DNA from 3 places in the Methylobacterium sp. 174MFSha1.1 genome. Region 3 is predicted to be linked to each of the others. Evidence: riboswitches for the same ligand, from Rfam matches in the RefSeq annotation. Region 3 holds a riboswitch; each other region holds the start of a gene.
The links. Region 3 has a riboswitch for cobalamin ahead of BM430_RS08500 (TonB-dependent receptor). Riboswitches for the same ligand answer to the same signal wherever they lie in the genome.
Positions count from the first base shown of each region.

Region 1 (2,254 bases), on a different contig from region 3:
GATGAGGGCGAGGCCGACCGCGATCGCGGCGGGCCCGCGGCGGATCGCCACCAGGTAGAGGCCGGTCGCGGTGGCGAGCGCCGTCGCCACCCACCAGAGCTGGCGCGATTCGAGGGCGGCGGCCGCGGCACCGGGCAGTTCCGGCGGCAGCCCGACCGCCGGCGCCAGGCTGGCGGCGAGGAAGCCGCCGATGCCGAATTTCAGCGCCTCGGACGGCGTCACCGCCCGTCCGGTCGCGACCAGCACGGCGCCGAGCAGCAGCGCGTAGCCGATGCCGCTCACCAGTGTCGCGAGGGCCGTGAAGGCGAGACGCGGCAGGCCCGGCGCCGGCTGCCATTGCGGCTCGGCCCCGTGGTCGTGGCCGGCATGGGCGAGCACGATCAGCGGGTTGGCGAAGGCGTGGGTGGCCGGCGCGACGCTCTCCGCCGTCTCGTACTTCTCCGCCGCCAGGATCAGCGGCGAGGTGAGGGCGAATTGCAGAACCGAGGCCACGCAAGCGGCGAGGAAGCCGGCGACCAGGGCCGCGGCGAGCAGACGTTTCGTCATCGTAGGATCACCTGCACGACCAAAGGGCCGCGGGCCCGCAGCCCCTCAGGGGCGCAGGCCGCGCGGCTTTACGAGGGTCGGGCCCTGGTCAGTGGCAGGGGAAGTTGTGGGCGTGGCGCCAGTCGTGCGCGGCGTTATGCAGGGCGACCACCGGCGCGAAGCCGGAGACGAACAGGAGCCCGATGCCGAGCGTGGCAGCCAGGAGGACGGCGCTCAGGCGCTCGCCGACGAGGGCGGGGGAGAGGGACCGGGTGATCGCGACCATGACGAACTCCTGCCGCCCCACCGGCGGCGTCGAGAGAAAGGGGTGACGGCAGGTCTCCTGGCTCGCGGCTTCTTGCCGGCCCACCGCCTTCCCGGATCGCTCCAGTGGCCGATGGCGGACCGTGTGCGACCGCTCACAGTTGCGGGGGCAGCCGCGGCATACCGGAAGAAGCCCGGCTCCCGCGTTCCCTTTTCACCTCGTCGCCGAGGCACCGTCGAGCCCGACCCTAGCCGGTCGCCTGCGGGCTTGCAATCGGCGCGGCCTGCCGCGACACCTCCGGCCCCGAGTTTTTCGCGGCCCCGAGTTTTTCGCCAGATAAGGAGACGTCCGTGCCGGATCCGGACCGCGCCGCCCCGCGCCTGACCCTGGTGCTGGGTGGAGCCCGCTCAGGAAAGAGCCGCTACGCGGAAGGCTTGATCGAGGCGATGCCGGGCCCCTGGCGCTACGTCGCGACGGCGCAAGCGTGGGACGACGAGATGCGCGCGCGCATCGCCGAGCACCGCGCCCGCCGCTCCGTCCCCTGGGAGACGGTCGATGCGCCGCGCGACCTGGCCTCGGCGATCGCCCGGGCGCCGGCCGGCCGGCCGGTGCTGGTCGATTGCCTGACCCTGTGGCTGACCAACGCGATGCTGGACGAAGGCGCCGACCTCGCGGCGGAGACCGGCGCGCTGGTCGAGGCCTGCCGGGCTGCGGCCGGGCCGCTGGTGCTGGTCTCGAACGAGGTGGGTTTCGGCATCGTGCCGGAGAACGCGCTGGCCCGCCGGTTCCGCGACGAGGCCGGGCGCCTGCATCAGCGCCTCGCGGCGATGGCCGACCGGGTGGTGCTGGTGGTGGCCGGCCTGCCGATGATCATCAAGGGAGACGCCCAATGAGCGACGACGAGACGGCGCGCCACCGCGCCAAGATGGAGAAGCGCAAGGCGGTGCAGGACGCCGAGGTCGCGGGCAAAACGATCGAGAAGGGCCTGCTGATCGTCCATACCGGCCCCGGCAAGGGCAAGTCGACCGCCGCCTTCGGGCTGATGCTGCGGGCGCTCGGCCGCGGCTGGCGGGTCGGAGTGGTACAGTACATCAAGGGCGCCTGGGAGACCGGCGAGCGCTTCGCGCTGGAGCGGTTCCAGGATCAGGTCGCGTGGCACACGATGGGGGAGGGATTCACCTGGGAGACCCAGGACCGCGACCGCGACGTGGCGGCGGCGCGCGCCGCCTGGGCGAAGACCGAGGCGCTGATGGCCGATCCGGCGATCCGGCTCCTGATCCTCGACGAGCTCAACATCGCCCTGCGTTACGACTACCTGCCGCTCGCGGAGGTGGTGGAAGCATTAAGCCGGCGCCGGCCGGACCTGCACGTCGTGGTGACCGGGCGCAACGCCAAGCCGGAACTGATCGCGGCGGCCGACCTCGTCACCGAGATGGGCTCGGTGAAGCACCACTTCGCCGCGGG
Region 1 is NZ_FPCB01000062.1:1,650-3,903, reverse strand. It holds gene BM430_RS32075 (CbtA family protein) at 1-546, opposite strand, end outside; gene BM430_RS32070 (CbtB domain-containing protein) at 635-811, opposite strand; cobalamin riboswitch at 841-1,042, opposite strand; gene cobU (bifunctional adenosylcobinamide kinase/adenosylcobinamide-phosphate guanylyltransferase) at 1,171-1,683, shown strand; gene cobO (cob(I)yrinic acid a,c-diamide adenosyltransferase) at 1,680-2,254, shown strand, end outside.
Region 1: it holds a riboswitch for cobalamin, as region 3 does, so the genes downstream of both, BM430_RS32070 (CbtB domain-containing protein) here and BM430_RS08500 (TonB-dependent receptor) in region 3, are expected to answer to the same signal.

Region 2 (2,254 bases), on a different contig from region 3:
CCTGTTCGGCGGTGGTACCGGCTGGCCGGGATTCCGGAGCATGGCGGAGGCGCCGGGCGGCGCCCGCTTCCTCGGCCCCGCGGCGGCGGCGATCCCGGCGATCCTGGCGGCGAGCCCGTCCCTGCGGCGCATCACCGTCGCGCCCGGCACCTTCCCGGGCCAGAACGCGGCGATCGAGACGGTGGGATCCTGGAGCTTCGTTCTCGGCCGGCCCGGCCTCGACCCGGCCGCGGTCACCCGCCTCGTCGCGGCGATCGACAAGGCGAAGCCGGCCCTCGCCCGGCTCTTGCCGCATGAGCGGCCGAGCGATCCGCACGACTTGAAGGAGGCCGTCCCGGCGGCCTGGCTGCATCCCGCGACCGCGGCCTTCCTGCGCGGCGAGTAGAGCCCCGAAGGCCGCACCAGCCGGTGTGATCCTGTGGACACAGCGATCGCAACATTATTACATTGCGTTTCTAGATGTTGCTCCCCGGCGGGCGGCCTGCCATGGATGGTGCCGCCAAGGTTCCCCGGGCGCGAGCCCGCGGGCGAAGAGGGAACCCGGTGAGTCCCGACGGGACGAAACCGGGGCTGCCCCCGCAACTGTGAGCGGAGAGGTTCCGCCGCCGACGGTCACTGGTGCGCCTGCACCGGGAAGGCCAGGTGGAGCCGACGATCCGCGAGCCAGGAGACCTGCCTTGAGCGCGCGCCGTTCCGGCGCGGTCACGTCCCGCGGGCGGTGCGGCCCGGAGGAGCGCTCGGGCCCTGCGCCGCGCGATCGCGCGGACGCAGCCTGCCGCTCGCCCGGATCGCGTCGCGCGGCAACAGTCGAGTACGCTCCGTGAAACGCCGTCCGCCGTCCCCCAGCGCTCCGTCCGCTCACCCGGCGCCCCACCGGCGTCGGTACGGCGCGACCCTGGCGACCGCGCTCGTCCTCGGCGCCGCGGCGCCGGAGGCCCGGGCGCAGGAGACCATCGCCCTCGACGAGGTCGTGGTGGAGGGCCCGCGCCCGCCCGTGCCAGGTCCGAGCCTGCCGGTGCTCCCGACGACCGCCGCCGGCATGATCGGCCTCATCGGCCCGACCCCGGGCTTTCGCGCCGACCGCGCCGTCAGCAGCACCAAGACGGACACGCCCCAGCGCGACGTGCCGCAGGTCGTCACCGTCGCCCCCCGCGAGGTCATCACCGATCTGGCGGCGACGCGGGCCGAGCAGGTCCTCGCCTACACGCCGGGCATCGTGCAGCAGAACAATTTCGGCGGCCTCTCGCCCCTCGGCTACGCCGTTCGCGGCGTCGCCACGGCCGAGATCTACAAGAACGGATTCCCCCTCGCCCGCGGGTTCCCGCCCCAGCAGGACGCCCAGAACATCGAGCGGATCGAGGTGCTGAAGGGCCCCGGCGGCGGCCTGTTCGGCCGCAGCGACCCGGGCGGCCTCGTCAACATCATCACCAAGCAGCCGACGCGGGAGCGCTTCGTCGAGATGGGCGGACTCTGGGGCTCGTTCGAGCAGGCCCGCGGCACGGTCGATGCCGGAGGCAGCCTCGACGAGGAGGGCACGCTCCTCTACCGCTTCAACCTCGCCGCCGGACGCCAGAACAGTTTTCGGGATTTCGTCGACGGCGACCGGCTCCTCGTCGCCCCGGTGGTGAGCTGGCAGGTCACGCCCGACATGCGGGTGACGGTCGAGACCGAATTCCTGCGCAACCGCGCGGTGTTCGACCGCGGCATCGTGGCGATCAACGGGCAGCTCGGCGCATTGCCGATCTCCCGCTTCCTCGGCGAGCCGGGCCAGAGCATCCACCAATCCAGCGACATGATGCAGGTGCGGGTCGACCACCGCTTCGACGCCGACTGGCAGATGCGCCTCGCGACCTCCTTCAACACCGGCGCGCTGACCGGCGAGGCGGTGGAGGTGAGGGGGATCGCCGCCGACAACCGCACCGTCCTGCGCGACCGCAACCTGCGCAACTACCGCTGGGACGTGGCGATCGGGCAGGCCGAGCTGGTCGGGCGCTTCGACACCGCCGGGATCGGCCACACCCTGCTCCTCGGCGTCGAGCGCGAGAGCACCGATGCCCGCTACCAGCAGGTCCGCTCGCGCTTCCGCCAGACGCCCTATTCCCTCGACATCTACGCCCCGGTCTACGGCCGGCCGCTGCCGCCCTTCGCCTTCCAGACCAACGGCTTCGAGCAGGTCACCAACACGGCCTTCTACGTCCAGGACCAGATCAGCCTGAATCCGGAATGGAAGGCGCTCGTCGGGGCACGCTTCGAC
Region 2 is NZ_FPCB01000018.1:157,054-159,307, reverse strand. It holds gene BM430_RS17100 (TAXI family TRAP transporter solute-binding subunit) at 1-385, shown strand, start outside; cobalamin riboswitch at 486-695, shown strand; gene BM430_RS17095 (TonB-dependent siderophore receptor) at 1,040-2,254, shown strand, end outside.
Region 2: it holds a riboswitch for cobalamin, as region 3 does, so the genes downstream of both, BM430_RS17095 (TonB-dependent siderophore receptor) here and BM430_RS08500 (TonB-dependent receptor) in region 3, are expected to answer to the same signal.

Region 3 (2,254 bases):
CCGTCGCGGGCTTTCCCCGAATTCGCGGCTGTGTCGGAGCGGACGTCGGCATAGTAGCCGTCGGCCCGGAAGCCGACGCTGGTGCGCAGCCAGTCGGTCCAGCGCACCCGGTTCTCGTAGTAGACAGCGGCGCTCGCCTCCAGCACCCGGTCGTCGAGCACCGTCGAGCGGTACTGCCGGGCGGTGGTGTTAAAAAGGCCGACCCGGATGTCGTCGGTGCGGGTCTGCACGCCGATCTCGTTCTCCATCGCCAGACCGAACAGGTCGCCCTGGAAGACGCGGCTGACCTCGCCGCCGCCGAGCACCCGGGCGTCGCGCTGGCGGAACTGGTCGCCGTTGACCGGATCGTTGAGAAAATAGGTGAAGTTGTTCCAGAGGTTCATCTGGTAGCGGATCACGTAGGCCGAGGCCCGCGTGATGCCGCCGGCATCCGACTGGCTCCAGCGCCCGGAGAGCGAGAAGCGTCCGGTGTCTCCGCCATCGGTCGGATCGAGGCTGCCGTAGCGGCCGATGATCCCCTCCGCCACCGCGCGCTCGGGGATCTGGTTGGTGGCGTTCCACTTCGCCCAGTAGGCCATGCCGGTGACGGCAAAGCCGTCCGTGGCGGTGCCCTGGCTGTAGCGGGCGACGCCGTTGAGCTTGCGCAGGGCATCGGGCACGACCCACGGCCCGTCATAGGCCTGCGCCTCTCCCGCGACGAGCAGGTTGCCGGCGCCGAGCGGCACCGAGGCCGCCGAGAGCCCGCGCCTGAAGCCGAAGCTGCCCAGCGTCGTCAGCGCGATGTTCCTGTCCAGTTTGTCGAGATAGTCGATCCGCACCGAGCCGGCGGAGGCGAAGTCGCCGTCGCGGACGAAGTAGGGCCCTTTGTGGAACTCCACCGCGCCGACGAGTTCGGGGATCAGGAAGTTGAGGTCGGCGTAGCCCTGGCCGTGGGCGTGAGTGCGCATGTTCACCGGCATGCCGTCGACGTGGAGGGCGATGTCGGTGCCGTGGTCGAGGTTGAAGCCGCGCAGGAAGAACTGGTTGGCTTTGCCCTCGCCGGAATGCTGGGTGACGATCAGGCCCGGCACCGCCTCCAGCACCTCGCCCGGGCGGGTAACAGGCAGGCTGTTGATGACGGCTCCGCCGATGATCCCGGCGCTCGCCGCCTCGACCGGGCGCAAGGACCCGCCGATGCCGGTGATTCCGCCGGGATAGCCGGCGCTGGCCGCCCCCGGCGCGGCGGTCACTGGTGCTTTCACCTCGATCTGGTCGAGGGGGATATCGTCCTGGGCGAGAGCGGGACCAGGCAGGCATGCGGCGGCGAGGGCCGCGAGGAACCGGGAACGGGAGACGGGCACGGGCGAGCCTTCACGGGCTGTGGCACGTCACCGTGGAGGCACCGGCACACCCCGGCCGGCGCGGCCCACATGTGACCACGGCTGACGGCAGGTCTTCTTCCCACCAAGTCTCCTGGCTCACGGGTCGTTGCCTCCCATCGTCTTCCCGGGCTCCGGCACCCAGTGACGTCGGTGATGGAGGGCTCGCCGCTCACAGTTGCGGGGGCAGCCGCGGCTTCTCGCACCGCGTTCCCTTTTGATCCCCGGGGGGAACCGTCCCGTCGAGGTGTAGGCGGGAACGGGGCGGGCGCCAACGAGGCGCGCGCCGATTTGTCGGGCGTGTTGCCGGTTGTCGACGGGACACCGCGCGGGGTTCCGTGTCGGCGCGGCGCCGTCGCCTCAATCCGCCAGCGGCCGCGCTTCCTCCGGCAGCATGATCGGGATGCCGTCGCGAATCGGGTAGGCGAGCTTGGCCGAGCGGCTGATCAGCTCCTGGCGCGCGGAATCGTAGTCCAGCCGCTCCTTGGTCAGGGGGCAGACCAGCAGCTCGAGCAGCTTCGGGTCGATGCGGGTGGCCTCGAAGGAGGCGGGGGAATCGCTCACGGGACGTCCTTCCGAATGGTCCGGTGGGACCTTGCGCCTGGGTCTCTAGCCCAAAGCGCCGCTTATTGCAGCGTCGGCTCGGCTCCGGAGGCGCGCACCAGCTCCATCTCGGTCACGGCGATCAGGACCTCGGCCCGGGTCTTGAGGTCGGGCGCTTCCAGCATCGCCTGCTTCTCGCGCGGGCCGAACGGGCTCATCATGCAGAGCGCATTCACCAGGGCCTCGTTCGGCGCCTCCTCGATCCCGGCCCAGTCGACCTTGAGGTCGTTGGCCTCGACGAAATCGCGAAGCGCCTTCAGCACCCCGGCGCGGTCCACCGCCTCCTCGCCGGC
Region 3 is NZ_FPCB01000009.1:169,391-171,644, reverse strand. It holds gene BM430_RS08500 (TonB-dependent receptor) at 1-1,241, opposite strand, end outside; cobalamin riboswitch at 1,445-1,592, opposite strand; gene BM430_RS08495 (Trm112 family protein) at 1,719-1,922, opposite strand; gene BM430_RS08490 (LON peptidase substrate-binding domain-containing protein) at 1,985-2,254, opposite strand, start outside.